DNA from 3 places in the Rhizobium sp. rho-13.1 genome. Region 1 is predicted to be linked to each of the others. Evidence: riboswitches for the same ligand, from Rfam matches in the RefSeq annotation. Region 1 holds a riboswitch; each other region holds the start of a gene.
What was found. Region 1 has a riboswitch for thiamine pyrophosphate ahead of EQW76_RS03845 (YkoF family thiamine/hydroxymethylpyrimidine-binding protein). Riboswitches for the same ligand answer to the same signal wherever they lie in the genome.
Positions count from the first base shown of each region.

Region 2: linked by a shared signal. The riboswitch ahead of thiC (phosphomethylpyrimidine synthase ThiC) and the one ahead of EQW76_RS03845 (YkoF family thiamine/hydroxymethylpyrimidine-binding protein) in region 1 are both predicted to bind thiamine pyrophosphate.
Region 3: linked by a shared signal. The riboswitch ahead of thiB (thiamine ABC transporter substrate binding subunit) and the one ahead of EQW76_RS03845 (YkoF family thiamine/hydroxymethylpyrimidine-binding protein) in region 1 are both predicted to bind thiamine pyrophosphate.

Region 1 covers NZ_SCFL01000001.1:749,299-759,560, forward strand. The annotation lists gene EQW76_RS03815 (pyridoxamine 5'-phosphate oxidase family protein) at 414-896, opposite strand; gene EQW76_RS03820 (SDR family oxidoreductase) at 914-1,771, opposite strand; gene EQW76_RS03825 (hypothetical protein) at 1,770-2,321, shown strand; gene EQW76_RS03830 (hypothetical protein) at 2,351-2,614, shown strand; gene EQW76_RS03835 (NUDIX domain-containing protein) at 2,616-3,104, shown strand; gene xth (exodeoxyribonuclease III) at 3,088-3,858, opposite strand; TPP riboswitch at 4,016-4,129, shown strand; gene EQW76_RS03845 (YkoF family thiamine/hydroxymethylpyrimidine-binding protein) at 4,124-4,732, shown strand; gene EQW76_RS03850 (EAL domain-containing protein) at 4,754-7,105, opposite strand; gene EQW76_RS03855 (molybdopterin-dependent oxidoreductase) at 7,112-7,558, opposite strand; gene EQW76_RS03860 (hypothetical protein) at 7,931-8,164, opposite strand; tRNA gene EQW76_RS03865 (tRNA-Lys) at 8,394-8,469, opposite strand; gene EQW76_RS03870 (PhzF family phenazine biosynthesis protein) at 8,594-9,511, opposite strand; gene EQW76_RS03875 (NUDIX hydrolase) at 9,581-10,262, opposite strand, start outside.
Region 2 covers NZ_SCFL01000004.1:182,547-192,808, forward strand. The annotation lists gene EQW76_RS14115 (thiamine pyrophosphate-dependent dehydrogenase E1 component subunit alpha) at 1-432, shown strand, start outside; gene EQW76_RS14120 (alpha-ketoacid dehydrogenase subunit beta) at 432-1,430, shown strand; gene EQW76_RS14125 (dihydrolipoamide acetyltransferase family protein) at 1,434-2,717, shown strand; gene EQW76_RS14130 (hypothetical protein) at 2,836-3,486, opposite strand; gene EQW76_RS14135 (hypothetical protein) at 3,578-4,318, opposite strand; TPP riboswitch at 4,680-4,791, shown strand; gene thiC (phosphomethylpyrimidine synthase ThiC) at 4,886-6,721, shown strand; gene thiO (glycine oxidase ThiO) at 6,721-7,707, shown strand; gene thiS (sulfur carrier protein ThiS) at 7,704-7,904, shown strand; gene EQW76_RS14155 (thiazole synthase) at 7,908-8,681, shown strand; gene EQW76_RS14160 (thiamine phosphate synthase) at 8,678-9,301, shown strand; gene thiD (bifunctional hydroxymethylpyrimidine kinase/phosphomethylpyrimidine kinase) at 9,298-10,095, shown strand; gene EQW76_RS14170 (MurR/RpiR family transcriptional regulator) at 10,162-10,262, opposite strand, start outside.
Region 3 covers NZ_SCFL01000003.1:144,820-155,081, forward strand. The annotation lists gene EQW76_RS11915 (CsbD family protein) at 1-84, shown strand, start outside; gene EQW76_RS11920 (PhnA-like protein) at 362-1,273, shown strand; gene EQW76_RS11930 (EAL domain-containing protein) at 1,599-1,922, opposite strand; gene EQW76_RS11935 (M48 family metalloprotease) at 1,861-3,354, opposite strand; gene EQW76_RS11940 (ATP-binding cassette domain-containing protein) at 3,668-4,381, opposite strand; gene thiP (thiamine/thiamine pyrophosphate ABC transporter permease ThiP) at 4,378-6,012, opposite strand; gene thiB (thiamine ABC transporter substrate binding subunit) at 6,022-7,050, opposite strand; TPP riboswitch at 7,099-7,215, opposite strand; gene EQW76_RS11955 (MDR family MFS transporter) at 7,280-8,821, opposite strand; gene EQW76_RS11960 (MarR family winged helix-turn-helix transcriptional regulator) at 8,971-9,459, shown strand; gene EQW76_RS11965 (thiamine diphosphokinase) at 9,532-10,182, shown strand; gene EQW76_RS11970 (ABC-F family ATP-binding cassette domain-containing protein) at 10,186-10,262, shown strand, end outside.

The DNA.
Region 1 (10,262 bases):
GCCGGAAGCCGAACTCTACTCCGGGCGTCGCGCGATCAATATACGCTGGTGGCGGCGTGACAAGGGAAGGGCTTCCCCTCATGAGACGGGCAGCGGAATGTTTTTTCGAGCTTTTCCGCAACCCTGAATTTTATTCATGACGACCCATCCAAAGAGGAGTACACTGGACGCGCTCTTGAGGAGGAGAAAAACATGGAAATCTTCAGACTGCTGACAGCATTCGACTACCTGCTGGTTGCTGTACTCTGCGGCGTATTCGCACTGGCGATGGCCAACGGAAGAAGCCATCGCTGATAAACAAAATCGGCCCGAAGATCTGAGGAGACCTTCGGACCGACATACTCTCGAGGCTCAACCGGCAAGTTTGAATGGGCTGCCGGGCCAAAATTAAAAGGCTGAAGAAACTCAGGTCCTTAAAGCGAGACCTTGGCATTTTCGCCCATGTCGGGCTTCGCGCTCGACATGGCTGCAGCAATCATTTTGACGTAGCTGACCACGGTGCCGGGGCTATCCCAGTATTCCGCATATTTCGGCGTAACTTTCAGCACGCGGATAGACGGATCTTCGGCGCTTTCCCACCAGGCCTTGGCGGGCGTCGAGAAAAGTTCGCGGATCCGCTCCCGGTCGTTAGACACTTCTGCATCGCCCGTCACGGAAACGTACTTCTGGCCCTTCGTGTCGGCAAAGGACAGGCCGACATTATGCCGGCGCTCAATTTCCTCGTCCTTGTGGCTAGCCACATCCGTCAGAAAATAGATCGCATTTTCAATCGGCTCGAAATGGGCTGCCATTGGCCGCGAACGGATGTCCTCGCCGACCCGGGTGGAAAGCATGCAGAAGAGGATCTTCTCCATCAATTCCCAGGTGCGTGCGACCTTTTCGTTTTCCTGTGTCATGACATTTCCTCTTTTGACTAGATGAACGGCTTGCCGCCGGTGACTGCAATAGTGGTACCGGACACATAGCTCGACAGCGGATCTGCAAGCATGACGTAAGCTGTTGCGAGTTCCGCCGGCTGCCCCGGCCGCTTCATTGGCGTTTGCTTGCCGAAGTTGGTAACGTTCTCTTCCGGCATGGTGGATGGGATAAGCGGCGTCCAAATCGGGCCCGGCGCAACGGCATTGGCGCGAATCCCCTTCTCGGCCAGCATCTGTGCCAATCCGCCCGTAAAGTTCTGGATGGCGCCCTTGGTCGTGGCATAGGCAAGCAACGTCGGATTTGGCATGTCGGCATTGACCGAGGTCGTATTGATGATCGAGCTGCCGGGGCTCATGTGTTCGACGGCTGCTTTTGTCAGGTAGAACATAGCGTGGATGTTGACCTTGAAGGTAAGCTCCCACTCGTCATCGGAGATCTCCGCGATATCCTTGAAGGTATTCTGGTGGGCGGCATTGTTGACGAGAATGTCGATGCCGCCGAGTTCGGATACGGCCTTGTCGATGATCGCCCGGCAATGGGCTGCATCCTGGATATCCCCGGGCACGAGAACCGCCTTCCGTCCGGCCTCTTCGACATAGTGCTTCGTCTCCGCTGCGTCCTCGTGCTCATCGAGATAGGAAACGAGTACATCCGCACCCTCCCGCGCAAATGCGATTGCGACGGCGCGACCGATGCCGCTGTCGCCGCCGGTAATTACGGCACGCTTTCCGGCCAGACGTCCGGACCCCTTGTAGGAGCTCTCCCCGTGGTCGGGCTTCGGATCCATCCGGGCCGTCTTGCCGGGGATGGACTGTGGCTGCGTGGGAAATGGCGGCTTGGGATAACCGTTCATGGCCTGTCTCCTTTTGGTCGGCTTGGACCAGACTAACCAGCGTTGCGCGTCATGGTTCCCCACCAAAGTCTCCGAATTCAATCTGAAGGATGGCGGCACTGAAGCCTGCAGGCTGCGGATGAGCGTTCGGCAATTTGTCACGCTCGCCATCGGACGGCACGGATCGGAACTTCAAGGGCCCGAATTTGTTTCTGAACATGACAATGAGAGGATCATCATGACCAACACCCTGCACAAGGCAGACGCGACCGGCAAGCTTGAGCTGGCCAACGAAACCGCGCCAGTTTCCTACAGCGTGACTGTCGCGACCGAAAAAGAGGATGGCAAGTTTGCTGTTACCCTGCTCGTCAAGGCACCCCGCGATTGGTTGCTAAAACGCGGATTCACATCGTCTGCGACCCTCGTCAGGCACGATGGAGACCAGGTCGAACTCCTTCATGATGGCGAACTCGACGTCGGGGAAGCTGTATCGGTCGAGTTATCCGCAGTCGACACCTCCTGCTCCGACGACAGCGAACTGCAGCGCAAGTATCCAGAATTGCGCGGCTGAAGCCGTGCCGAACGTAAGGACCCGCAGAAATGAGGCCAGCCGAGCGAGAGATCGTCTTCTCCAAGCGCGCACTTGCCGCAACGATAACAGGGATCGACAGCGATGACGGCGCCGACGACATGATTGTAGGCCTGTCACTGGGTGAGGCTATCCTGTTCGTCGCCGAAGAGGCAGGTATAGGCGCTTCCAACGCCCATGTTTCTTATGGCGAGAGCAGAACTCTCAGCTATACCGATTGTCTCAGTGTCTATCGAGATTTCGGGCTATCCCTCAAGGCTGACGCAAAGAGTTGAGATGGTGAAACGCAGTGCCGGCGTACTGATCTACCGCTTTGCCACACATGGGGCACCCGAAGTCCTGCTCGTCCATCCCGGCGGCCCCTTCTGGGCCCGCAAGGACGAAGGCGCCTGGTCGCTTCCAAAAGGCGGCATCGAACCGGACGAGGACGATCTCGCCGCTGCCCGCCGGGAGGTCCGCGAGGAGATCGGCACCAGCCTCGACGGTCCGTTCACGCTGCTCGGGGAAATCAGACAGCCTGGTGGCAAAGTCGTCGTCGCTTTTGCGGCCAATGCCGAGATCGATGCAGACGCGATTGTCAGCAATAGTTTCGAAATGCAATGGCCTCCGAAATCCGGCCAGATACAAAGTTTTCCGGAAGTCGACCGCGCCGGCTGGTTCGATCTCGATCAGGCGGAAATCAAGCTGCTGCGGGGGCAACGACCGTTTCTAGAGGCATTCAAGGCATTCATGGAGCGCCTTGACGTCCCTAGTCGTCGAGCGTGATCCACGCGGGAGCATGATCGCTGGCATGCGCCCAGCCGCGGACGTCCCCGTCGACCCCGGCGTCGGACAGCCGCTCGGCCAGCGAGGGACTGAGGAGGAAGTGATCTATGCGTAAACCGGCGTCGCGGGCATAGGCGTTGCGGAGATATTTCCAGAACGTATAGATCCGTTGATCGGGGTGCATCCGCCGGATCCCGTCCGTCCAGCCTTGATCGACGAGTTCCCGGAAAGCGTGGCGGACATCCGGATGAAATAGCGCATCGTCGATCCAGCGCTCCGGATTATAAACATCGAGTTCGGTCGGCATCACATTGAAATCGCCGGCTAGGACGACCGGGATTTCGAGTTCCAGAAGCTCTCGCGCGTAGTCTGCGAGGCGCTGGAACCAGGCTAGCTTGTATTCGAACTTCGGGCCCGGTTGCGGATTGCCGTTCGGAAGGTACAGGCAGCCGACCAGGACGCCGCCGATTGCCGCCTCGATATAACGGCTCTGTCCATTGTCATCACCGGGCAACCCGCGTCTGGTCTCCAGCGGCATAGCGTCCCGCGCCAGGATTGCCACGCCGTTCCAGCTTTTCTGGCCATGCCAGATCGCCCCGTAGCCCGCCCCCTCGATCTCGCGCGCCGGAAAGCGGATGTCTGGCGCTTTCAATTCCTGCAAACAGACGATGTCCGGATTGAATTCGTCGAGCCAGCGCAGCAGGTTTTCGAGCCGGCCATTCACGCCGTTTACATTGTAGGTCGCGATTTTCATCTGACAGCGTCCCTCCGCGTTGCAAGCCGCAACTCTCGCATCGCCAACGGGTCAGGCTGCAAAAGGATGCATGCGGCCTGCGATGACCTTGCAATTCCACTCCCTCGGTCGACCCGGGAAAAATCTGCTTTTATCTTTTCCGGTCCATGCTATCAGGGGGGATCGACAGGGGTGCTCCGTATTGCCGGGGCTGAGACCGAAGCGTGCATGCTTCCAAACCCTAAAAGCTGATCTGGATAATACCAGCGGAGCGAGGCGGGCTAAAATGTTTTCAGGCGCACAAATATCACTTTATCCGATGACCGACGATTTCGTCGGCGTCATCCACGGCGCGCTCGGCGCTCTGGACCCCTATCGTGACCAGATGCGGGTTTCGACCGACGATCTATCGACGCTGCTGGTCGGCTCGACGGACGTGCTTTTTCCAGCGATGCGCGACCTCTTCGTGGCGGCAGCCTCATCGGGCAAGCATTGCGTACTGCACGCCACGGTCTCGCGCGGCTGCCCCGGCGAACCCGACGATCCGATCTGCACGCCAAGCACCAGCATGGTCAGCACCCTTCCGCTCGAAGAACGCAAGCAGGCGGCTCTCGCAGCCGTTCGCAAAACGCCCCTGACGGGAGAGACTGTCTCCGCGCAATTCTCGCTCTACGTTCTCGGCATCGATCAGCACATGGACGAGATCTACGGCTGCATCGACTTCCTCAAGCACTCCGGCGTGTTCCACAGTTCGAAGAACTTCTGCACCAAGCTGCGCGGCGACGCCGGCGCCATCTTTGCGACGATCAACGAGGCCTTCTGCCGCTTTGGCCCGACCATTGGCCACGTCACGCTCGATATCACTGTATCCGCCCATAGCCCCTCGTCATCCTGACATCGACGGGGGACGCCTGCATTACTGTCGAGGATCGATGCCGAGGTCCCGCGCCGGTTTCGGTTTGGCGAATAGATAGCCCTGAACCTGCGTGCAGCCGATCTCCTGGAGGACGGCGAACTGCTCCTCGGTCTCCACGCCCTCCGCCGTCGTCGACATCCCCAGGGTCTGGGCAAGAGCGGTGATGAGCCGGACGACGGACAGTGATTCCGAATGCAGGGTCAACTCGCGGATGAACGACCGATCGATCTTGATCTTGTCGAAGGGGAAACTTCTGAGATTGGACAGCGACGAATAGCCGGTACCGAAATCATCCATAGCAATCGAGATGCCGAGTTTCTTGAGGGCCAGCAAGGTCGACGCCGTATGGGCGCCTGCATCGAGCAGGACGGATTCCGTGATTTCCAGCTCCAGCCGGCCTGCCTCGAGCCCGCTATCCGTCAGGGCCGCGACGACCGTCTGGATCAGGTTGTCGTTACGGAACTGGATCGGAGAAAGATTGACGGCGACCGTGATGTGGTCAGGCCAGCGCACGGCATCGGCGCAGGCCTGATTGAGCACCCACGCACCGAGCGCGCCGATCAGCCCAGTATCCTCGGCAATCGGGATGAAGTCCATTGGCGGGATTTGACCCATCCGGGGATGGTTCCACCGTAACAGCGCCTCATAGCCGGATACCTGACGCGTCGCGGTGTCCACGAGAGGCTGGTAGTAAACTTCCATCTCGCGCCGCTTGAGCGCTTTGCGCAGATCAACTTCCAGCGCCTTTCGCGCCAGCAGCCGCTCGTCCATGTCAGGACGGAAGACGCGCACGCGTCCCTTGCCTTCGGCCTTGGCCTCGTACATGGCCAGATCCGCGTATTTCAACAGTTCTTCCGGATCCGAGGAATGCTGGGGAAACTTTGCCACGCCAACGCTGGCGCCAATGGTCACCTCGTGATCGTCCAGCAGGTAAGGACGCGTCAGCTCTGCAACCAGCCGGATCGGCAGCTCAAGGCCCTCCTTCTCGCTGGCTTCCTCGCTCAAATCCTCGTTGGCTTTGAGAATATTGATGACAGCAAACTCATCGCCGCCGATGCGGGCGACGACATCTCGGGGGCCGACATGGGCGAGCAGGCGCTGCGATACCCGCTGCAGAAGCTCGTCTCCAACGTGGTGCCCCATCGTATCGTTGACATCCTTGAAGCCGTCGAGGTCAAGGAAACATACGGCCACCGCGTCGCCGTCGCGCTTTGCCTCCTTCAGCTTGCGCTCCAGCATCTCCATGAACAGCACCCTGTTCGCCAGATTGGTCAGCGCATCGTGATGGGCCATGTGGGCGATGCGTGCATCCAGCCGACGCCGCTCCGTGATGTCCTCGTAGGTAGCAAGCCAGCCGCCTTCCGGCAGCGGCTCGTGGGTCACCACGTAGGCCTTGCGATCGGAAGCCTCATGCATGAAGACGCCGCGTCGCGCTTCCTTGATCAGCGGAATCTGGAGGGCAAGAAGCTGTTCGAAGGTCGAAGAACCCGACCCGGACCCGGAGGTTTTGGCAATGCTGTCAATGGACGTACCGCTGGCGATGCCGCGCGGCCGCGCCGCCATTGTCGAGAAACGGTCGTTGCAGACGATCATGCGGCCGCCCTTGTCAAACATGCACAGCGCCTGCGTCATGTTGTTGAAGGCCGTCAGATAGCGGAAATTCTGCGCGTCGGTTTCCCGCGATGTGCGCTGCAGCTCTTCCGTTGCCCTGTTGAGTTTGTCGCGCGCGCGCGCAAGCAGCCGGTTGTGCTGGACAAGAAGGATGATCAGAGCGATGCCGCAGAGGATGAGGCCAGCGGTCAGGCCCGTATAGATCAGATGCAGCCGCTCCAGACCGGCCTCGTCTTCATCGATCTTCTTAGCACCGCTTTCGATTGCAGCTGAACCGAGCGCAATGACATCGGGCTCGATATCGGAGAGGATCTTCAGTGCCGGCTGGGGATCGAATGGCGCCGTATCGCTCGTCGGCATCGAACGGTCGATCGTATCAAGCGCCGTTTTCAGCTGTTCAATGGCCACCTTGTTGAAATTGTCGTTGCGGACAAAGTTTCGAAAGGTGGCATTTTCCAATACGCCGAGACGATTGAACATGATGTCCAGCCGAAGCCGCACATCTTTCAACGACACGCCGCTACCCGGGACCGAATAGGCCAGCAGCGTCTTTTCAAGCCGCAGCAATTCCGAAGACGTCTGGCTGACGCTCCAGGTCTCGTTATAGCCTGCGACCTGATGCAGGGCTTCCTGCCGCTCGATGATCACATAGGAGAGATAGGAAGAAGAAAGGACGAAAAAGCAGACCACCCCGGCGAGCACCCACTGGATCTTCCTGAACGCAACGGTGGTGCTTCGCAACGCCTGTTACTCCACGACGAGCTTGGCGAGTTGCCAGGCTGATCGGCCGTAATATGTCTGCGTCTGCAACTCGCTGTTGCTGTCGAACGGATAGACGATAAACAGCGGTCCCTTGTCGCGAACTGGCATATATTGACCGTCGCGCTTAATCGCCAGCATTGTGCCGTACTCGGCGAAATCGGAAATCGGGATGTTGATGGCGTAGTCGTTGAGTGCGACTGCGCGGACGCTTGTGCCTTTGGCGCCGACCATCTTCATCAGCTTGTCCATAGGCACGCCCTCGAACGTCACCACGCCCTCGTACCAGGGCGTCTTGGTCGACATCTTTTCCATGCCGAGGGCCTCCAGCATAGGCAGGTCGAACTGCGCAGTCCCCGCAACATTGGTGTTTGTGATGTCACCCGAAATCACCAGGATCGGCGCAGACTTCGGCGCAGCAAGAGATTGCGCCATTGAGGCCGATGACACCGCAAGACCGACGGCGACTGCGATAACCGCCCAAAATAACTGTCGCAAGAAAAGCTCCGATTCGAATAATTTTAAAATATGTGCGCTTGAAAATTCTTAATCCGGTAACCCCGAAAGGTCAGTTATCACCCGATCAATCATTTGCAACTGCTCTTGCTGCCGGGCAATCTCCCAAAGCCGGTCTTGGCCAGGCAGATCACTATCTACAGCGCGCCTGACGTGCAGGCTGGCATTTTGATCCCGGCTCAATTGCACTGAAAAGTTCTGTATTCTGCCGGCGCAACCCTTCAGCGAGCACTTTTGTTCCAGACTTTTGAAAAAGACCTGGCTTGGACAACATTAAGGGCTTGGACAGCACTAAGGGCGATCGACCTGGTGGATGGCAGAGACCTTGATCCGCCATCCGTCGAGTTCGAATGTCCCGTCCCGGCTTGTGACCGCACGGACAATATCCGCATCGGTAATTTTCGCCTTTTTCGGGGCCGTCTTGCCAACGATGGCCCGCAGGCGTGGCAGGGTGAGTACGCCATTATGCAGCGCAATGCCCCTGTAATGAACAGAAGCGTGAAAAAGCGTGGAAGCCTCGATCATCATCACCTCCCTGATCGACCATCGGCGATCCTCCTCGCAGGTCCCGATACCCATAACTTAGTAACATGACGCATTCGGCACAATGGTGGGGTTATCGGATGACGCGTTAAGCGCGAAATTCCTTAACGAATTTTATAGAATTCGCGGAAAGGTCCAGACGGGAACGTGCGTACCAAGACCGTAGGTATCCTCGAAGAATACCTACAAAAAATTGATTTTAAAGAGAATTTGGTGGGTGATGTAGGGCTCGAACCTACGACCCGCTGATTAAGAGTCAGCTGCTCTACCAACTGAGCTAATCACCCGCACCGCTTGTTCTTCCGGTGTGAGGGCGATATAAATAGGATCGCTTTCATTGTCCAGCCGATTGACGAATTTTCTTTGCCGAATTGTCAAAAAAAACCGGATAAGTCAGAAAATCCTTTAAAATCAAAGATCCAGCGTTCCGGACGCGATACGAACAGCTTGTCCGCCGATACGCGCATTGGAGATTTCGCCATTGGTGACATCGATGTGAAGATGGATGAGCGACGGCCTGCCCATCTCAACGCCCTGCTCGACGATGATCGGATGATGGCCATCCGGCAACCGGTCGAAGTGGTGGATGGCGCCGGATAGCGCAGCGACTGCGGACCCCGTTGCCGGATCCTCGACGATACCCATGCCGGCGGCAAACATCCGCGCATGGAACTTTGCGGTGTGGTTGACCGCGCCTCGGCAGTAGAGGTAGGCCGAGGCCAATGCCCCGTCGACGAAGGGCACAGTCTTCTCCCAGAGCTGCGGATCGAACTCCACACGCCCGGCGGTGCCGATGTCGCGCACGGGAATGAGCAGAAACGGCACGCCCGCCGACCACAGCGACACGACGTGATTCTCGAAGGCGAGTTCGCTCGGCTGCAATCCCAGGGCATTGGCTATACCGAGCCTGTCGAGCGGCAGGGTGATCTGCTGCGATTTGCGCGGCAGGTCGAATTCGGCAAAGCTCGCCTGTCGCTGGCGGAGGCGAACGGCGCAGCGCACCGGTCCGACCTTCTCCTCGAGCACGCACACCAGATCGAGTTCGCCGCCATTTCCGGCATGATTGCGCTCGGCAAGAGCTATAGCGGTGCCGACGGTCGGATGGCCGGCAAACGGCAGTTCACGCCCGGGCGTGAATATCCGCAAGCTGGCGCTGTGGGCAGGATTGGTCGACGAGCAGACGAAGACAGTCTCCGAAAGGTTCATCTCTCTCGCGATCGACAGCATTTCCGCGTCGCCGAGCCCGTCCCCGTCGAAGATCACGGCCAGCGGATTGCCGGCCAGTTTGCGATCGGTGAACACATCGTAGATGCCGTAACTGCGAGCCAAATCAGCCTCCTGAAATCTTCGACGACGGGCAACCTGCCCGACCGCGCTGCCAAGTGCAAGGCGACTGGCTCAAGCCTGCCGATTGAAATACCAGTCGAGGATGGTCACCATACTCCCGTGGTAGGGCTGAGCCTTCGGATCGGCCGAACGAATGACCACAGCGCCGGCAATTTCCTGCTCCTCGTCGTCAATCATGTGCCGCTCGATTGCCGCCACCAATTCTTCCGCCGTCTGCGAAAAACGGAAAATGCGAAACAGCGTGACGGTGCTGTTCTGGTGGACCCCGTAATATCCGCCATCGGCCGTCGCAAGGTCCAGATCGAGCCCGGTTTCCTCCCCTACCTCGCGACGCATATTGGAGGCTATGTCGCAGAAACCGTCGACGATATCGTGTTCGTCTAGCGAGCCGGCAGCAAAATACACCTGGCCGGGATTGGCGGTATGCGCGCCCATCCTGATTGCCACCAGCGCCCCATCGGAGCTTGCTATGACGGGATAGCCGAACAGATGAAAGCCGCCGCTGCGATCCGCCTGCTTGCGCCACCACATGAAGGACGAGAACGGCACCACGTGCCCCTCGCCGCGAATTCCGGCAGAGGTGATCTCCAGACGTCGCTGGAACACCATCCGGCCGTCGAACAGCGTCGGGTTGGCGGCAATCTCCGCTGCCCAGTTGGCCGTGATGGCATCGGCATTGGCAAGATGGACCGGATGGTCGCCGGCCAGCACCCGCAGTTCTACGGCAGGAACC
Region 2 (10,262 bases), on a different contig from region 1:
TCGACCGAGCGCTCGACCGCCGTCCCGAACATTGCCGATCGCGCGGCCGGCTATTCGATGCCGGGTGTCATCGTAGACGGCAACATCCTGTCGGATGTCGCGGAAGCCTCGCAGGCTGCCGTCGAGCGGGCGCGATCCGGTCTGGGGCCATCGCTCATCGAGTGCAAGACTTACCGGCATCGTGGCCATTCCAAGAGCGACCGCAACCGCTACCGGACGAAGGACGAGATAGACGACTGGATGACCAATCGCGACCCGATAGACATGTTCGAGAAGCAGCTGGCCGAATTCGGCATAGCGGACGAGGCGACGCTGGCAGGCATTCGCGACAGCGTTCGCGAGGAGATTGAAGCAGCCATCGAATTTGCCAAGTCCAGCCCATCGCCCGAAACGGCTGATCTCGGACAGAACGTATATACGGAGCAGTCGTAATGGATGCGGCAGTGAGAGAGCTGAGCTATTCCCAGGCTATTCAGGAGGCGATGGCGATTGCCATGGAAGCCGATGAGCGCGTGTTTCTCATGGGCGAGGATATCGGCGTGTACGGTGGCGCCTTCCAGGTGACCGGCGATCTGATCGAGCGGTTTGGCCCCGACAGGGTCATGGACACACCGATCTCCGAACTCGGCGGCGCGGGCGTGGCGGTGGGCGCTGCCCTGACCGGTATGCGTCCGATTTTCGAATTCCAGTTTTCCGACTTCGCGGCCCTGGCCATGGAGCAGATCGTCAACCAGGCGGCGAAAATTCGCTACATGCTGGGTGGAGCGGTTTCCGTACCGCTGGTCATGCGCTTTCCGGCAGGCTCGGGAACCGGTGCGGCAGCACAGCACAGCCAGAGCCTCGAGGCATGGCTCGGTCACGTTCCCGGCCTGAAGGTCATCCAGCCGGCCACGCCGCACGATGTGAAGGGCATGCTGCTGGCGGCCATCGAAGACCCGGACCCGGTGATGATCTTCGAGCACAAGCTGCTTTACAAGATGAAGGGACCCGTTCCCGAAGGCCACTATATCGTGCCGATCGGTAAGGCTGCCATCGCGCGCGAAGGCCGCGACCTGACGATCGTTGCGACGTCGATCATGGTGCACAAGGCGCTGGAGGCTGCCGATACGCTGGCGGCCGAGGGTATCGATGTCGAAGTCGTGGATCTTCGCACCATTCGCCCGATGGACCGGGAAACCGTCATCGCCAGCGTCAAGAAGACTTCCCGGCTGATGTGTGTCTACGAGGGCGTCAAGACCCTCGGTGTCGGTGCCGAGGTCAGTGCGATGATCGCTGAAAGCGATGCCTTCGATTACCTCGATGCACCCATCGTGCGGCTTGGGGGCGCCGAGACACCCATTCCTTACAATCCCGAGCTGGAGAAGGCAGCCGTGCCGCAAGTCGCCGGCATTCTCGCGGCGGCACGCGATCTGGTGAAGGGAGTGCGCTGAGCCATGGCAATCGAAGTCATTCTTCCGAAGGTTGACATGGACATGGCAACCGGCCGGATATCCAAGTGGTTTTTTGAAAGCGGCGCCACGGTTAAGAAAGGCGATGTGCTTTTCGAGATCGAGACCGACAAGGCAGCCATGGAAATCGATGCCCCGGCAAGCGGCATCCTGCGCGACGTGGTAGGCGCCGAGGGTGTCGATATCGCCGTCGGAGCGCCGGTGGCGTGGATCTACGAAGACGGCGAGGCTTATTCGCCGGGCTCCAGCGCTGCACCCGCCGCGCCCCAGGCAACAAAAACTGAGGCCGTTCCGGAGCAGCCGGCATCCGTTGAAGCCCCTGCAAGCACCGTGGAAACGGGCGAGGGCATCCGGGCCACCCCGCTTGCCCGGCGATTGGCGCGCAATGCCGGGATAGACATCAGCCGCATAACCGGATCCGGACCAAATGGCCGGGTGACACGCGCCGACGTGGAAGGCTACACACCGCCTGTTCAGCAGGAAGAACCCGTTGCCGCGCCTACCGCTGCTCCGAAGCCTGTGGTTGCCGGACCGTCGAGCGAGCAGACCCGCAAGCTCTTTGCCGAGGGAAGCTACGATCAGGTCGCCCATAGCAACATGCGCCGGACGATTGCGCGCAGGCTCGTCGAGGCAAAGAGCACCGTACCGCATTTCTATCTGACGATCGATTGCAACATCGACGCTCTTTTGAAACTGCGGGCCGAGGTGAATTCCTCGACGCTTCCGATCGGCGGCAAGCCAGCCAACAAGCTTTCCGTCAACGACATGGTCATCAAGGCCTACGCAATGGCACTCGCCGCAGTTCCTGATGCCAACGTGTCATGGACTGACGACAGCCTGATCGTCCATCGGCATGTAGATATCGGCGTTGCCGTATCCGTACCCGGCGGGCTTATCACGCCGATCGTGCGAAATGCCGAGACAAAGACCTTGTCTGTCATTTCGACCGAGATGAAGGACCTCGGTGCCCGCGCCAAGGAAGGCAAGCTGAAGCCCGAGGAGTACCAGGGGGGGACCGCCGCGATCTCCAATCTTGGCATGTTCGGCATTCGCGAATTCGCAGCCATCGTCAATCCGCCGCACGCCACCATCCTTGCCGTCGGCGCCGGAGAAAGACGCGCCGTGATCTCCGGGGAGGCCGTGGTACCCGCGACGCTGATGACCGTGACGCTATCGACCGATCACCGTGCAGTGGATGGCGCGCTCGCGGCAGAGTTGATCGGAGCTTTCAGGACATACATCGAAACGCCGATGGCGATGATCATATAGTGCAAGTCCGGGTGGATCAGATTCACCCGGATGCCCCAAAGTCTCTTTGCGAAGATAGCCTGGAGGAAAAGTCTAACTTCCATGCCTGAGCGATCATGAAGGCCGATCGCCGCGGCGCTCAAATTGTCGGCGCTACCAGCCGTTCTGTGCTCGGGGCCCGATCGAGCTTGTTTTCCGCATTTTGCCGGGCGAGCATGCCGACGCGCATCTCTGGCAGATCAGGTGTCGCCCAGTTGGGCTCGCCGCCAAAAAACTTATCGAGAAATGCGACCGCATAGGCAGGCATCTCGCTGGTGTTCTCCTTGAACGACCACCAGGTCCGCAGATCATCCACACCGCCCGACAGGGGTAATGTCGACTGGAATTCCTGCTGATGCACCGCTATGACCGCACTGATGCAATAGTTGGTATAAAGAAAACCCTCGGGCCAGAAGGCCACAATCCCGGGGACCGGAACGGCACTTTTTGCCTCTACCAGATCGACTTTCGCAGGCCGCGCCTTGATCAGTTCTTTCAATGCGAGACCGCCGGCAAAAACGATGAAATCCGCACGGTTCACAGTCGCCAGGCTCTTCTTCGCATCCAGCACCTCGACCCAGTCGATGAATACCTTTGCAAGCTTGTCCTCGTCGATGGTGACAGACAGTCCGTAACGCGCAGATAGCGTCTGCGCACTGCTGCGAAATGACTTTCGAAACCATCTGAGTTGGCGGAGCCGATGTCCGAAATCAGGCTCTGCTGCAATCTCATTCTGGGTGAGCAGATCCAAGCGCGTAACTCCGGCAGGACAAATTATCCCGAATGTTGCGCTTAATTTGTACAATATGCATAAGAAACTGTCAAATGTTCAGCGCACAGCTTCAGGGAAGGTGTCTGAGAAGGCTCGTGCAGGTTTTAATCAGCGCTTCGGTTCGCGAGCCGGACCTGATGGCTTCCTGAAAGACCTCGCTGCGGAGATTGCAAACCGTGATCGCATCCGGCGTAAACGACTGAAACTCGCTTCCCGTGAGGCGATCTGAAATCGAAAGTGCGAACGCAAGCGACAGGGCCGCGTAGAGTTTCCAGGTTTCGCTGTCATGGGCATTACCGACGCTCGCGATTGGCTCGTGCTTTACGAACGCGATGAAAACTGTTGCGCAGCAGGTGCCGAGGTCGTCCACGGTCCATCGCTCGCTTCTGGACATCGTCATGACTTGCCTTGCCGCTGCCGTGACACGCGCTTTCAGGATGAGCCGGGCCGGGCCGACGCCCTTGGTGATGAGCTTGAGCGCCGCGTAAAGGTCGTCGGTGAGTTCGTCCTCGTCGCCAGAGATTGCTCCGCCCGCTGCACCGAAGTAGAAGGAGAACTCCCGGAACCCTGCCTCCGGCGCCCGCAGATCCCGCAAAGGCGTGACGAGCGATTGCAACGTTGTCATCACCCCATCCACCGTCTGCAAAGTGCCGCCGACAAGACGGCTTAGCTCTGCCGGAAGGGGTGGCAATGGCTGGTTGGCGACGCTGATGGCGGGTGCCTCGGAGCTCAACGTGTGGATGAGATGCCGGAAGCCCCGAAACTGGTCACCGATATTGTCTTTCAGGTCCCGTCGAATGGTAGAAAGCATGGCACAGCCTCTATCTGAAGAACGCCCGGCCGAGCCGAGGCATTTCGTCAGATTATATCCTATGTCAGGGCAATATTGTACGCCCTTCGTCGCAGAAATAGTGCCTTCCGGTTCACTTGTATGACACTTCGCAACCACGCCAGGATGCGTGTGCGGGTGTAGTGGCCGTTTGGTCGCAATGGGCCTTGATGCGCGCGCACCTAAAACGCAGCGCCCGGCCAGCGCATATCTCTGCCCGCATCAGGAGTTCCAACTTCCACCGGTTCAGCTCTCATCAAGCCCCGCGGCTGTGTTTCGCACTGTGGCAATGACATCATCTTTCATCCCCTTGACGCCTTCGTCGGGCTGCCATAGGCTTTGTCGTATTCACCAGGGGTGTCCCGTCAAGGGGCTGAGATTCTGCTATCGCGCGCAGTGACCCGTTGAACCTGATCCAGTTCATACTGGCGTAGGGACGGTGCAAAGCGCTGCTGCAGTTACAGATCCGCATCCCGGATTCCGTGTCGGCGTTCTTCCATCATTCCGGCTCTAGGACTGGGTCTCCAAACGCAAACTTGGAGCCTCACGATGAATATTGCCGCTAAAAACCAGAGCCCGACGGTCACCTCGGGCGCATTCCCGGCCTCCCGCAAAATCCATGTCGAAGGCCAGCGATATCCCCACATTCGCGTGCCGATGCGCGAAATCTCCCTGCATCCGACTGCGGGGGAGCCGCCTGTTATCGTGTATGACAGCTCGGGCCCGTATACCGATCCAGGCCATATCGTTGCGATCGATCGCGGTCTTTCGCGCCTGCGGGAAAACTGGATCCTGGCGCGCGGCGATGTTGAGCGTTACGAAGGCCGCCACGTCATGCCGGAGGATAACGGCTTTGCCACCGGCGAGCGATTGACGCCGGAATTTCCCGTTCGCAATGCGCCTCTGAAGGCCGCTCCCGGCCGGGCCGTCACCCAGCTTGCCTATGCTCGCGCCGGCATCATCACGCCCGAGATGGAATTCATTGCCATCCGCGAAAATCTCGGACGCCAGGCTGTCCGTGAAGCCTCGTTGCGGGATGGCGAAAGTTTTGGCGCTCACATCCCGGATTTCGTAACGCCGGAATTCGTGCGCCGCGAGGTGGCCGAGGGCCGCGCCGTCATTCCGGCCAATATCAACCATCCCGAAAGCGAGCCGATGATCATCGGCCGTAATTTTCTGGTGAAGATCAACGCCAACATCGGCAACTCTGCTGTCACCTCGTCCATGGAGGAGGAGGTCGAGAAGATGGTCTGGGCGATCCGCTGGGGCGCCGATACGGTGATGGACCTGTCGACCGGCCGCAACATCCACAATATCCGCGACTGGATCGTCCGCAATTCGCCCGTGCCGATCGGCACCGTGCCGCTCTATCAGGCTTTGGAAAAGGTGGGTGGCATTGCCGAGGATCTTTCCTGGGAGGTCTATCGCGACACACTCATCGAGCAGGCCGAACAGGGCGTCGATTATTTCACCATCCATGCCGGCGTCCGTCTCGCCTATATCCACCTCACCGTGAACCGCGTGACCGGCATCGTGTCGCGCGGCGGGTCCATCATGGCCAAGTGGTGTCTGCACCACCACCGCGAAAGCTTTCTCTACGAGCACTTCGACGAGATCTGCGATATCGCCCGCGCCTACGACGTGACGTTTTCGCTGGGCGACGGACTTCGTCCGGGCTCGATTGCCGACGCCAACGATGCCGCCCAGTTCGCGGAGCTGGAGACGCTGGGCGAACTGACGAAAATCGCCTGGGCAAAGGATTGCCAGGTGATGATCGAAGGACCGGGCCATGTTCCGATGCACAAGATCAAGGAGAACATGGACAAGCAGCTGGAGACCTGTGGAGAGGCGCCGTTCTACACGCTTGGACCGCTGACCACCGATATCGCCCCCGGCTACGACCACATCACGTCGGCAATCGGCGCCGCGATGATCGGCTGGTTCGGCACCGCTATGCTCTGCTACGTGACACCGAAGGAACATCTGGGCCTGCCCGACCGCGACGACGTCAAGACCGGCGTCATCACCTACAAGATCGCCGCCCACGCCGCCGATCTCGCCAAGGGACATCCGGGCGCACGCCTGCGCGACGATGCCCTGTCTCGCGCCCGGTTCGAATTCCGCTGGGAGGACCAGTTCAATCTTTCGCTCGACCCGGATACGGCGCGCAGCTTCCACGACCAGACGCTGCCTAAGGAGGCGCATAAGGTGGCGCATTTCTGCTCCATGTGCGGACCCAAATTCTGTTCGATGCGGATTTCGCACGATATCCGAGCCGAAGCGCAGAAGGAGGGGCTGGAGGCGATGGCCGCCCGTTATCGCGATGGCGGCGATCTCTACATGCCCGTGGAAAACGCGGCCGAACACGTGGTAGGTGAAGCCTGATGGCAGGGGTGCTCGTCAGGGGCGCCGGTGTCGCCGGACTGGCTGTCGCCTATGAGCTGCGCAAGCGCGGCCATGAGGTCGATATTGTCGATTGCCGGGATGCGGCAGGGCTCGGGGCATCGTCCTTCGCCGGCGGAATGCTCGCGCCCTATTGCGAAAGCGAGGCGGCGGACGAGAGCGTTCTGACACTGGGTCGCGGGGCGGCCGATTGGTGGAGCGACGCCGTTCCGGGCGAGGTCGTGCGCAACGGCACGCTGGTGGTGGCGCAGCCGCGCGACCTGCCGGATCTCGTCCGGTTCGCCTCCCGCACGACAGGCCACGTCTGGCTCGACCGGGATGGTATAGCCGAACTCGAGCCATCGCTTGGCGGTCGCTTCGAAAGGGCGCTGTTCTCTTCGTCTGAAGCCCATCTCGATCCGCGGCGGGCGCTGACCTGCCTGGCCGAAGCTCTCGTCCGGGGTGGCAGCCGGTTTCACTTCGGTGCCAGCCAACCGCCGGAACGGCACTACACTTCCACAATCGATTGCACCGGACCGGCGGCTATCCCCCACATTACCGGGCTGCGTGGCGTACGGGGCGAGATGCTGCATCTGGAAACCGATGAGATCAGTTTGTCGCGTCCGGTGCGGATGCTGCATCCGCGCCATCCCATCTATGTCGTGCCGCGCGCCAACCACCGTTTTATGGTTGGCGCGACGATGATCGAGACGGAGGATGACGGGCCGATTTCGGCACGTTCGCTGATGGAGCTGCTCAATGCGGCCTATGCGCTTCACCCGGCCTTCGGCGAGGCGCGGCTGGTGGAAACTGGTGTCGGCATCCGTCCGGCCTTCTCGGATAATGTCCCGCGCGTGGTTGAAACCGGGGAGGGGCTGGCGATTGCCGGCATGCACCGCCACGGCTTTCTGCTGGCGCCCGCCATGGCCGTGAAGGCCGCAACACACCTCTCCAATGGAACGTCCACCAGGAAGGAGTTTTCCCGATGAAACAACTCATCGTCAATGGTGAAACCCAGGCTCTGCAGGCGGCAACGCTGGCGGAGCTACTTGCCGTGCTGGAATACGAAGGCGAGTGGCTGGCCACAGCAGTCAATGGCGATCTCGTGCACCGCGAGGATAGGGCGGACAGGCGCCTCGAAGACGGCGATCGGATCGAAATCCTGTCGCCCATGCAGGGGGGCTGATCAATGCTGAAACTTTACGATACCGAACTGTCGTCGCGCCTGCTGCTCGGAACGGCGCGTTACCCGTCTCCGGCGGTGCTTGGCGAGGCGGTCAGGCGGTCGGGTGCCGAGATCGTCACCGTGTCGCTTCGCCGCGAAACCTCCGGCGGCAGGGCAGGCGGTGCATTTTTCGAACTCATCCGCCAACTCGGGGTGCGTGTCCTGCCCAACACGGCCGGATGCCATAGTGCCTCGGAGGCCATTCTGACTGCCAGGATGGCAAGGGAGATCTTCGCGACAGACTGGATCAAGCTGGAAGTCATCGGCAATCACGACAGTCTGCAGCCGGATGTGTTCGAGCTTGTCGAAGCAGCGCGGATCCTCGCAGGCGAAGGGTTTTGCGTCTTTCCCTACACGACGGACGATCTCGTCGTTGCGGAAAAACTGCTGGCCGCTGGTTGTCAGGTGCTGATGCCCTGGTGCGCGCCGATCGGTTCGGCGGCGGGTCCGCGCAATGCGTCGGCGCTCGTTGCCTTCAGGGCGGCCTTCCCCGCGATCCCGCTGATCGTCGATGCCGGCCTCGGGCGGCCGTCGCATGCGGCCGCGGTCATGGAACTGGGTTACGACGCCGTTCTGCTCAACACCGCTGTCGCCATGGCCGGCGATCCGCCTGTCATGGCCGAGGCGTTTGCGAAAGCAGTCGATGCGGGGCGGCTTGCCTATCTGTCCGGTATGCTGGAGCCGCGTGACATGGCCGTTCCCTCGACGCCCGTCATCGGCAAGGCGGTGTTTCAATGAAGTTCGATCCCTTCTACCTCATCGTCGACAGTGCCGACTGGATCGAGCGCCTGGTGCCGCTCGGCGTGAAACTCGTGCAGTTGCGCGTCAAGGACAAGTCTGAGACCGAGTTGCGGCGGGAAATCCGGCGCGCCAGTGCCGTGTGCCTGGCTCACGGATGCCAGCTTATCGTCAACGACTACTGGCAACTGGCGATCGACGAAGGATGTGACTTCGTCCATCTCGGACAGGAGGACCTTGCCGGGGCAGACCTTGCCGCCATTCGCGCGGCCGGATTGAAGCTCGGGCTTTCCACCCATGATGTCGCCGAACTCGACACGGCGCTTGACGCTCGACCGGATTACGTCGCGCTTGGGCCGGTCTGGCCGACCATCCTCAAAAAGATGAAATGGCAACCACAGGGGATCGAACGGGTTGCCGAGTGGAAGCGTCGTATCGGCGATCTTCCCCTCGTTGCCATCGGCGGCATCACTGCCGAGCGGGCACCGCTGGTGTTGGAGCATGGGGCTGCGTGCGCAGCTGTCGTTACCGACATCACCCTTCATGAAGACCCGGAAGGCCGGACACGGCAATGGCTTGCAGCAACGGCACCGTGGAGACTTGGGGAAATCGAGAAATGACGCTGATAGCCCTTACCATCGCCGGATCGGACAGCGGCGGCGGCGCCGGTATCCAGGCGGACCTCAAGACATTCTCCGCCCTCGGCGTTTACGGCGCAAGCGTGCTGACCGCCGTCACTGCGCAGAACACGTTGGGCGTTTCGGCCATAGAGGATATCTCTGTTTCCATGGTTGCAGCCCAGATGCAGGCGGTGCTCGCTGATCTCGTCGTCAACGCGATCAAGATAGGCATGCTGTCGCGCGAGGACACGATCCGGACCGTTGCCGAGGGCTTGCGGGGCTTCGACGGACCTGTCGTGCTCGATCCCGTCATGGTGGCAACATCCGGAGACAGGTTGCTCCGCGACGATGCGGTGGCTGCGTTGAAACGAGCACTGATGCCGCGAGCCGATATCATAACGCCGAACCTCTTCGAGGCGGCAATCCTGACAGGCCTGCCTGTCGCGGACACGCCTGAAGACGTTGCACGGCAGGCACTGCAGTTACGCAACGAGGGCGCACGTGCGGTGCTGATCAAAGGGGGTCATGGCAAGGGTAGCGAATGCGTCGACACCCTTTTGACCATCGACGGAGCGGTCCATACCTTCAGATCCCCTCGTCTGGAAACACTCAACGGTCACGGAACCGGCTGCACCCTGTCAGCAGCCATTGCCGCCCAACTCGCACACGGCCACGATCTGCCGACTGCTGTTGGAATGGCAAAGGAATACGTGCACGCAGCCCTGGCCGCTTCACAGGATCTGCGGATCGGAAAGGGCCGGGGTCCGGTGCACCATTTCCATGCCCAGTGGTAGGAGTGGTGAAGCGGTTAGTCCATTGAGCGCAAACCGCAAGCTTCCGGAGCCGATCGTATCGCGGCGTTATTTCTTGCTCGGCCTGACGGCGCTGCGCAACTCGATGAGGCGATCAAGCGATTGCAGTGTCCTGTCGCGCGCAACTGTGGCCAGCGCCAGCATCAGCG
Region 3 (10,262 bases), on a different contig from region 1:
GGCCAGCAGGCCGCCGGCGAAGCAAAGGCCGCTGTTAAGGACGGTGCTCAAAAGGCATCAGACTATCTCGACAAGAAGCTCTGATTATCCAGTCTGCGGGCTCTGAACTCAGCCTAAACGCGGTTACTGCGCCTTTTATAAATGGCCATTCGCGCGTCAACAAAGACAAGCTCGAGGAGCCCGCAAGACGATAGTCCGAACTTCGACGCGCCCTGCCACCCGACCCCGGATCACGGTGGAAGCTGGCAGGAGCGCGTCAAATCCCCACAGTCACAAGAATTGCCTCCGAGGTCAAAAAGGGTACAACCGCCCTCGGATGCGGGTCTTTCTCAATCAACTTTCGAACATCAGGACTCGACCCATGACAGACCCCGTTGGCATCAACCGCCGCGCCGAACTCGCCTACGCTGCAGACCCGAGCGACTCTGCCCTTTTCAACAAGATTTCCTGGGGAGCGATTTTCGCAGGCGTCGCCGTAGCGCTTGCCGTCCAGTTCCTTCTCAACCTCCTCGGTGTCGGCATCGGTGCTGCCGTCGTTGACCCTGCCAAATACGACAATCCTTCCGCGAGCTCCTTTTCCATCGGCGGTGGCATCTGGTTCGTCGTTGCGGGGCTCATCGCGGCATTCGTGGGTGCTTATGTCGCCGGGCGCCTGTCCGGTCGGCCAAGCAAGTCGACGGGCTCCTTCCATGGCCTGACAACATGGGCTGTAACCACGCTGGTCATCCTGTACCTGCTTACGACATCGATCGGTGCCGTGGTCGGCGGCGCATTCAGCGGTCTCGGCAGCATGCTGGGCGGCGTTGGACAAACAGCAAGCACAGCCGTCTCGGCTGCCGCTCCAATGACTGCAAACGCCAACAACCCGATGGCAGACATCGAGAAGCAGATCCGCAACGCCAGCGGCGGCAACGATCCTGAAGCCCTTCGCGCGGCTGCTGTCAGCGCCGTACAGGCAGTGATCACCGGCGACCAGGCAAAGGCTGACGATGCCCGCAACCGTGCTGCAGATGCGATTGCAAAGGCTCAGAACATCCCTGTCGATCAGGCTAAGGCGCAGGTTGCCCAGTACGAAGCAACGTATCGCACGAACATGGAAGCAGCCAAGCAGAAGGCTATCGACGCCGCGCAGACAGCTACCAAGGTTGTGTCCAGCGGCGCCATCCTTGCCTTCATCGCCCTGCTGCTCGGTGCGGTCGCCTCGTGGTTCGGCGGTTCGGTCGGCACTCGGGCAATTCCGGTCGCTACCGTCGCAGTCAACAGCGGCGTCTGATATTTAGGCTCTTCGGCGATATGAATACCAAAGCGTTCCCCATTGCCCCGACGGCAATGGGGAACGCTGCGTTTCGGGCACTGCTTGAAAGGCAACTCACCCTTCATCGGGCATCGCAACGTTTTTTTTGGCGGTTGGATGTCCAGGCCGCTGACGGTCTACGACCTGAACAGCTGCAATATGGCATTGGGCATCACGCTAATCTTACCCCCACCTTCGGCAACGACTGCCATGCCGAGGCTATGCCCCGATCTGATAACGGGCGCCACGATCTTGTGGCTCCCGGCATCGACGTCCATCGTCTTTACGAAACTGGCATCGATCTTCAGCTTGTCGACGGCAAAGCGTCGAGACGGGTGAGGCTGGAGAAGCCGGTTCCGAAGTCATCGAGGGCAATCCCGAAGCCTGCACTCTTGAACTGCCGGATACTATCCAAAGCGAGTTCCTGATCTTCGATCAGGACGCTTTCGGTAATTTCGATATGCGCACGATGAAAGGGGAAACCGCACCGCGCGATGGTGGAGGAAATTTCATCGAACAAGCGAGGATCATGCACGTGCAAGATGCGTTCGGGCGCGGCAGCGACGCTATTCGGCGATGATCTTGACGCGGTCGCCGGGAGAGACGGAGGAGCCTGTCTGGAGCGCATTGATCAGCTTGAAGAGGTCAAGCTTGCGGTCGGTCCCCATCATGCGCGAGGCGAGCGTCGTGATGTTGTCGCCCGGCTGGACGGTGAGGACGCGGACACGCAGCGGTTTCAGCGATGCGGCTTCTGCCGGCGTGATGTGGCGGAAGCTGGCGCGAAGGACATCGGCCGTCTGCTCCAGTGCTGCGCTGCCCTTGGGCACTGCGGTCAGGAAGCGGAATATCTGCGACTTGTCGCGAATGACGGTCACGTCGAAATCCCAGCGGTCGGCCGATGCCCGTGCCGTTGCCGCTTCCATTCCGTTGACGACCATCGGCTTGATGGTTGCCGGATCGAGGCCGGTGACCCAGCCGCTCGAGATATAGTTTGTCAGCGACTGGTTCTGTGTGTCGGCGACGCCGTCGAAGCGGACGGCTATGTCGCCGGGGCCGGTCGCCAGCACTGCCTCGACCTTGTTGTCGATGCGGAATTCCGGCGGCACCTCGAAGCGGATTCCGAGGCCGCCGTGCAGGAACACCTGGCCCCTGACATAGCCCTCCTCCGGGCTGTCGCCATAGAGCAGCCCGTCGATACCGTTGAGATAATAGTCGCGGCCGGTGTCGCCGACCTTGCCCTGCTCGCCGAATTCACGGGCATGTTCGCGCGCCAGATCGATGCGCTGCGGCGTGCTTGGATGGCTCGATAGGAAGTCGAGGCTCTGGTCGGCGTCGGAGTTTGCCGACTGGTAGCGACTGTAGGCTTCCATCGAATCCAGGAAGCGGGCGGCGGCGTAGGGGTCGTATCCGGCCTGGCCGAGCGTGCGAATACCGATCTCGTCGGCCTGCAGTTCCTGCTGGCGCGAGAATGCAGCCAGACGCAGCTTGCCGCGCGCCAATGCCTGCTTGCCGGCGATGTCGCTGGAAAGAACCTCGCCGACGACGCGGCTGGCGATGACCTCGGCCTCTTCGCGCTTCTGCCGCTCGATGCCGTGGTTGGCGGTCACGTGGGCCATCTCGTGGGCAAGCACGGCCGCCACTTCAGAAGCATCGTTTGCGAGCGCCAGCAGGCCACGGGTGACGTATAGGTAGCCGCCCGGTAGGGCGAAGGCGTTAATAGCCGGCGAGTTCAGAATGGTGATGCGGTAGGATTGTAGCGGATTTTCCGAGACGCTGGTGAGGGCGCCGGCAATGCGGGCCACAAGCCGCTCGGTCTTTGCATCCTTGTATTCGCCGCCATAGCTGGCAACGATGCGGGGATGCTCGCGTGCGCCCATCTGGGCGCGGGGATCGTTCTTCTGGACTTCCGAGACGATCTGCGGATTGGCCGATGGCGAGACGTTTGGCTGGTACGTCTGGTCCATCAGCGACTGGCAGCTATTCAGCACTGTCGCTGCTGCCAGCAGCAGGACGTAGCGCCGGCACGACGTAGCAGCGCCGCGCAGCCTGGAAGGGCGCAAGCGTGTCCTCGTTCGTTCCATGCGCTCGGGCTGCTTCAGGACTTCAGTTCCGCTTGTCGTGTCTTAATGTCGGCAGGTCGCAAGATCGCGCTGATCGTCGTCCTACATGCTCGAGGTTTAGATCCATCCGCGCTTTCGCGCCGCATTTGTCGATGGTCTGCTCCCACTGCTCTAACTGATTTAGGCCTTAGTTGCATAGCGAGACTCTGCTTAATTGTGGCGTCGTTGCATTTTGGCAAGCATCGGTTCGAGATTACATTGTCGTGCAACACCGAAATTGCGGCAAAAGTCGTGCCGCGGCGCGGTCATGACCTCAAATCTGCAAAAAGCGCTGCAAAGCGGGCAGGCCGAGTGCCTCGAGAAAGCCATCTATCGGGGCTGCCAGGCGGATTTCGCCGGCATCGATGAACACCGCATGGTCGGCAAGCTGACGCACTTCGCGCGGATCGTGGGAGACGATCAACACCGTGTTGCCGGTCTCGCGGTGCAACTCCCTGAGCAGGTCGGCCATGCCGGCGCGAAGGCTGGGGTCTAGGGATGCAAAAGGTTCGTCCAGCAGCAGGATCGGCCGGTCGCGGATCAGCGCCCGAGCAAAGGCTGCGCGCTGCCGTTCGCCGCCGGACAGAGTGCCCGGCATCCGCTTTTCGAAGCCCTTGAGACTGACGCGTGCGAGAGCATCCGAGATCCGCCGGCGATCGTCGGCGCTGAGCCGCAGCGATGGGCTCAGCCCAAGACCGATATTAGTGAAGAGGTCGAGATGGGCAAATAGGTTGTTATCCTGGAACACCAGCGACACGGGCCGCTCGGCCGGGCTCATCATAGTGACATCGGTGCCGTTCAGCATGATACGGCCGCTATCCGGCGTCTCGAAGCCGGCCAGCAGATTGAGAAAGGTCGATTTGCCAGCGCCCGACGGGCCGGTGACGGCAATGATCTTGCCGGCGGGAAGGGTGCAGTCGAAGCGGAAATCGTGGCCGCCCAGCCGCAACCGCACGTCCGACAGGACAAGATCGGAAAGAGAGTTCACAGCCTGCCGCCTTTCTCGGCCCTGGATGCCTGGCCTGCGGTTCCAGCCACCGTCAATGCGAGGCAAAGCAGGCCCAGCAGCAGCGCATAGCCATCTGCGTCGTTGGTACGATAGCTGCCGAGCCGGCTATAGACCAGCCATGGCAGGGTGACGATATTGCCGGAGCCGAACAGCGCTACCGCTCCGAGGTCGCCAAGCGACAGCGCCATGGCGAAGGACAGCGCCGTAAACAGCGGCTTGCGCAGCCCGGGCCAGTCTACGTGGCGCAAGCGGGAAAAGCCCGTGAGACCGAGACTTGCTGCCAGCCGACCGGTGCGGGCCGTGTGAATGGCAAAGGCCGGTTCGACGACGCGGATGACGAAGGGTAGCGCCATCAGCATGTTGATGCAGACGATGAGGATGGCCGCAAACCGCGTCGGATCTCCGAAGGGACGCAGCGCCATGAACCATCCGGTCGCCAGCACGATCGGCGGCGCCAAGAGGACAAGCGATGAGGCGGCACCGAGCGTCGCCGAAAAGGCGCGGAGGCCTGTCGTGCCTTTTCGCACCGACGAGATGGCATAGCGGGCTCGCACGATTGCCAGCGAGAGGATGACTGCGAGCAGGCCGGCGGAAAGCGCGATGGCAAGGCTGGTCAGCAGCGCCTGCAGGAAGACCGGCTGGCTGGCGAGCCTGCCGAGGTTGGCCTCCATGCCGGCCACTGCGACGGACACCAGCGGCAGGCCGATGAACAGCGCAACAGTCGCGATGACCGCGCCGTCGGACAGTCGTGCCAGACGCTGCCGCCCGTCGAGGCGGCGTGGCGCCCTGCCGGTTGCGGGGCCCGGATCGTCCGGCGCCGGCAGCAGCGCCATCACGGCAAGCACGGCGCCGGTCATCGCAACCTGCAGCAAGGCCAATGCAACGGCACGGCCGGGGTCGAAGTCGAACCGCAGCGCCTGATAGATGGCAACTTCGATTGTCGTGGCCGCCGGCCCGCCGCCGAGCATCAGGACCAGGGTAAAGCTGGTGGCGCAGAGCATGAAGATGAGGCCAGCGATACCCGGAATGAGCGCCCGTAGCACAGGCCACTCGATGAAGCGGAATACGGCGCCCGGACGCATGCCAAGGCCGGATGCCATCAACCAGTATTCCGGCGGCACGCGCTCGAGGCCCGGCAGCATCAGCCTGACGGCGAGCGGCAGGTTGAAAAACACATGGGCTATGAGAATGCCGGAAAGCCCATAAATGCTGACCGGCTGTGTGAGGCCAAGCGTCTGCAGGGCGCCGTTGAGGATGCCCTGTCGGCCCCAGATGCCAAGAAGCCCCATGGCGCCGATCAGCACCGGCAGCCCCATCGGCACCGCCATCAGGCGGATCAGCCAGAGGCGGCCGGGAAAATGCCGTTGCCGGGCAAGGGCACGCGCCACGGGGATGGCAAGCGCTACCGCCAACACCGTCGAGAGCGTCGCCTGCAGCAAGGTGAAGCGCAGGACCCGCAGGATATAGGAATCGAGCAGAGGAGCGTTACCTTGCGTCTCGATGCCGGCGGCGAGCAGCGCGCCGACAGCAAGGCCGACAAACAGCAGGATGCCGGCGAGGCTGATAGCCCCGCCGGTCAGTGCCTTTGCGCGCTCGGATGTCGTCAGCATAGGGCTCGATCAGTTGCCGCTGGTGGCGGCCAGCCATTCGTCGATCCAGGCCTTGCGGTTCTTGTCGACTTCGGCCGGGCTCATCAGGAACGTCTTGGTGGGTACGACGAGCTTGCCGAAAGCGTCCGGCAGCGGCGCCGAGGTGGCGGCGCCCGGCATCATCCAGTTGTTGGTCGGGATAATGTCCTGAAAACCGGGTGTGATCATGAATTTCAGGAAGTCGCGGGCCAGATCCTTGTTAGCCGAGGTTTTCGTCATACCAGCGACCTCGATCTGGATGTAGTGGCCTTCCGAGAACGATGCCGCCTGGTAGCGGTCGGTCTTGTCGGCGATCATGTGGTAGGCGGGAGACGTCGTGTAGGAGAGCACCATCGGTGCCTCGCCCTTCGTGAACAGGTCATAGGCTTCCGACCAGCCGGGCGTGACGGTCAGGATGCGGCCCTTGAGCTTTTTCCAGGCTTCCGCCGACTTGTCGCCATAGACCGACTTGACCCAAAGCAGCAGGCCCAGGCCCGGTGTCGAGGTGCGCGGATCCTCGATGACGATCTTTTGCGACGGGTCTCCCTCGACCAGTTCCTTCATGCTTTTGGGCGGGTTCTTGATGGCTTGCGTGTCGTAGACCACTGCGAAGTGACCGTAATCGTAGGGAACGAAGACGTCGTCCTTGAAGTCGCCCGGCAACTTCACGGCCGTCGTATCGATCCCGGCAGGCTCGAACAGGCCGGTATCCCTGGCTTCGTCGACGAGATTGGTGTCGAGACCAAGAACCACGTCCGCCTTGGTGTCCTTGCCCTCGAGTTTCAGGCGCGACAGGAGCGCGACGCCGTCGGTGACGGCGACATAGTTGACGGTGCAGCCGCAGGTCTTTTCGAACGCCGCCTTGACCTTGGGGCCGGGGCCCCAGTCGGCGGTGAAACTCTCGTAGGTATAGACGGTCAGTGTCTTGTCTGCTGCCTGGCTGGCATGAGCGGTCAGAAGTGTCGTGCCGGCCGCCAGAACAAGGCCAGCCATAAATGTCGTCAGAGATCGGGTGGGCATCGAAGCGCCTCCTCCTTGGTTCGCGTTAAAACGGAGAATAGGCGCTGTTGATTTCGCGCGTCTAATCCCTCCGCCGGTGTTAACCGGATCAGGTTCCGCGGGTTGGCCGGTGAAAGCCTCTCAGCCAGATGTCCGGATGGACACAAGGCACCCCGTTAGAGCGAGGAAAGATGTAGCGGCGGGAGGGGTGGATGGCAAGGGCCCCCGACACGCGCGAAGCCCAGCTTTATCAGTCCGCGACGTGGGCTGCAGCCGCAGGGTCGATCGTCTTGGCAATGGTTGCGCCCGGTAGCTGGACGTTCTTAAGGCAAAGTGCGGTGACCAGGCCGACAAGGCAGATGCCCGACGCCGTCAGGAACAGCGGGTTGAAGGCGGCGGCATAGGCTTCGGCCACGGCTTCGCGCGTGGCAGCCGGCAAGGCCGCCATCATCTTCGGTGTGACTTCCTCGATATTGCTGACGCCGGGGATCGACAGGCCGACATGCAGCAGGCGGGAGCCGATGATGGCGCCGTAGATGGAGATGGCGATCGAGGCGCCCCCCATGCGCGAGAGCGTGACGGCGCCGGTGGCTGCTCCGATATCGCGGCTGGAGGCTGCATTCTGGATGCCGATGACCGGGACCTGCTGGGCAAGCCCGATGCCGATGCCATGAAGCAGCATCAGGCCGCCGATCAGGTAAACCGGCGTGCCCGCGTGGACTTGCGACAGGGCCGCAAAGGCAATCATGCTGCAGGCCGCACTGCCGATGGCGAAGGGCTTGTAGCGGCCGGTGGCCGAGATAAGCCGTCCCGCCGATAGCGAGCCACAGACGATGCCGCCGGTCAGGAGAATGAACAACAGGCCGGCAACCGAGGGCGAAAGGCCAGTGGTCGTCTGCAGGAACAGCGCGAAATAGTTGACCATGCCTATGGCGATGGCGCCGCTGGTGAGCGAGGTGATCAGCAACAGCCCGAAGGTCGGATTGCGGAACAACTGCATCGGCACGATCGGCTCCGGGGCGCGGCGCTCGATGAAGATCCAGGACATGGCGCAGACGATGCCGAATGCGATAATAGCGAGAACTGCCGGGGACAGCAGCGATCCGAACAGCTGGGTACCGTCAGCGGCAAGCACGATGCAGGTGGTCGTCATCGCCAGGACGATGGCGCCGGCATAGTCGATCTGCGGCTTGCGGGCGGGTTTCCGGTAGGGGAGCATGGTGACGAGGCCGGCAAGGACGATGAAGCCGATCGGTATGTTGACGAGAAAGATCGAGCGCCAGCCGAACAGGTCGCTCATCGTGCCGCCGAGCACCGGGCCGATGGCGCCTGATGCCATCAGGACCAGGCTGGAATAGCTCTGGTAGCGGGCTCTCTCCCGAGGCTCGAACAGGTCGGCGTTGATCGAGAAGATCGATACGAGGATACCGCCGCCGCCGAGCCCCTGCAGAACGCGGGCGGCAATCAGAGTGTTCATGGATACGGCAAGACCGCAGATGGCGGAGCCAACGGTGAAGATGGCAATCGCGGTGATCATCACGTATTTGCGGCCGAAAAGGTCGCCCAGCTTGCCGTAGACCGGCATGACGGCGCTCAGCGAAAGGAGATAGGCAGAGCCGATCCAGCCGAAACGCTCGAGATGGCCGAATTCGCCGACGATGGTCGGGAGTGCCGTCGAGACGATCTGGTTGTCGAGCATCGCCATGAACATGGCAACCATCAGGAACAGGTAAAGTATCAGCCGGCGACGGGGATCCGCCACAAGGGGCGCAGACGGCAGGTGCATATCCATGGGGCTTCCTATCCAGAATGGCCGTTATATGTGCTGATAGCATATATCTGTCAAGCGCATTTGAATGCATTCTGCATATTCAACTTTTCGCGATGATCTGTTACCGTGGCGGAATGACAGTAACCTTGAAGACAGACGAGCCGGTTTCGATGGATGCGCAGGAGGCGTATATCCAGCACATCGGACAGGTGATGACGCGGATGCGGCTGATGACCGGACGCCGGATGATCAGCCGGCTGGCGATCCAGAACGTGGCACCGGACCTCGAGCTCTCGCATCTCGACGTGCTCGATGCCATCAGACGGGCCGAGGCGGGGGGCGAGGTGACAGTCGGGGCGGTGGCCGAGATCTTGCGGATCGATCCGTCGCGGGCCAGCCGCATCGTTGCCGAGATGGTGACGCGTGGCGTCCTGCGCCGCAAGGCGTCGCAGGCGGACGCAAGGCGCATCGTCGTGGTGATGAGCGCGCTCGGCCAGCGGCTTCTTGCAGAGGTGCAGGCACAGAAGCGGGCGCTCATCGGGGATATCGTTGCCGATTGGTCCGAGGACGACATGCAGACCTTTTCGCGGCTTTTCGATCAGTTCATCGGTGGCTTCGAGGATGCGTTTCGGGCGCGCTACCGGGATTCGGATCCCTAAAGGCGCCGATTTGACGGATGACAGGCTGTCGCTCTTCCCTATCGACCGGTCTTTGCGCTATGGGCTTGGCCCATGAGTTCATCCACCTTCACGATCCTGCTTGGCGGGGCGCTGCATCTGACGGAGCGGCTTCAGGCGGCAGTCGCCGGCAGTCGCTTCATCGCCGCCGATGGCGGAATGCGCCATGCGCAGGCGCTCGGTGTGGTGCCGGAACTGTGGGTCGGCGATTTCGATTCGAGCCCGGCTGACCTCGGCGAGGCCTTTCCGGATGTGCCGCGGCAGCCTTATCCTGCCGCCAAGGCCCAGACGGATGGCGAGATTGCCATCGAGGAGGCAATCCGTCGCGGTGCCCGTCGCCTGGTGCTTGCCGGCGCGCTCGGTGGCGAGCGGTCCGACCATGCGCTGGCCTTGCTTCTCTACGGCGTCAGCCTGGCGGAGCAGGGGTTCTCGATGCTGTTGACCTCCGGCGAGGAGGAGGCCGTGCCGCTGATCGCCGGCGCCATGGAGATAGACCTTCCCGCCGGTAGCCTGTTTTCCGTTTCCGGTTTCAGCGCGCTCGATGGCCTGTCGATTGACAATGCCCGCTATCCGCTTGCCGGTTTCCATTTGCCGTTCGGTGCCTCCCGCACCATTTCAAACGTTGCGCAGGGTATCGTGCGCTTTTCCCTTTCGAGCGGCAGGGCCATCGTCCTTGCCCGCCCCTATGACCTTTCCGGAGTCTGACCCTTGGCCCCCCCTATTCTGAAACTCGACGACATCTTTCTCTCCTTCGGCGGCGCTCCGCTTCTGGCTGGTGCCAATTT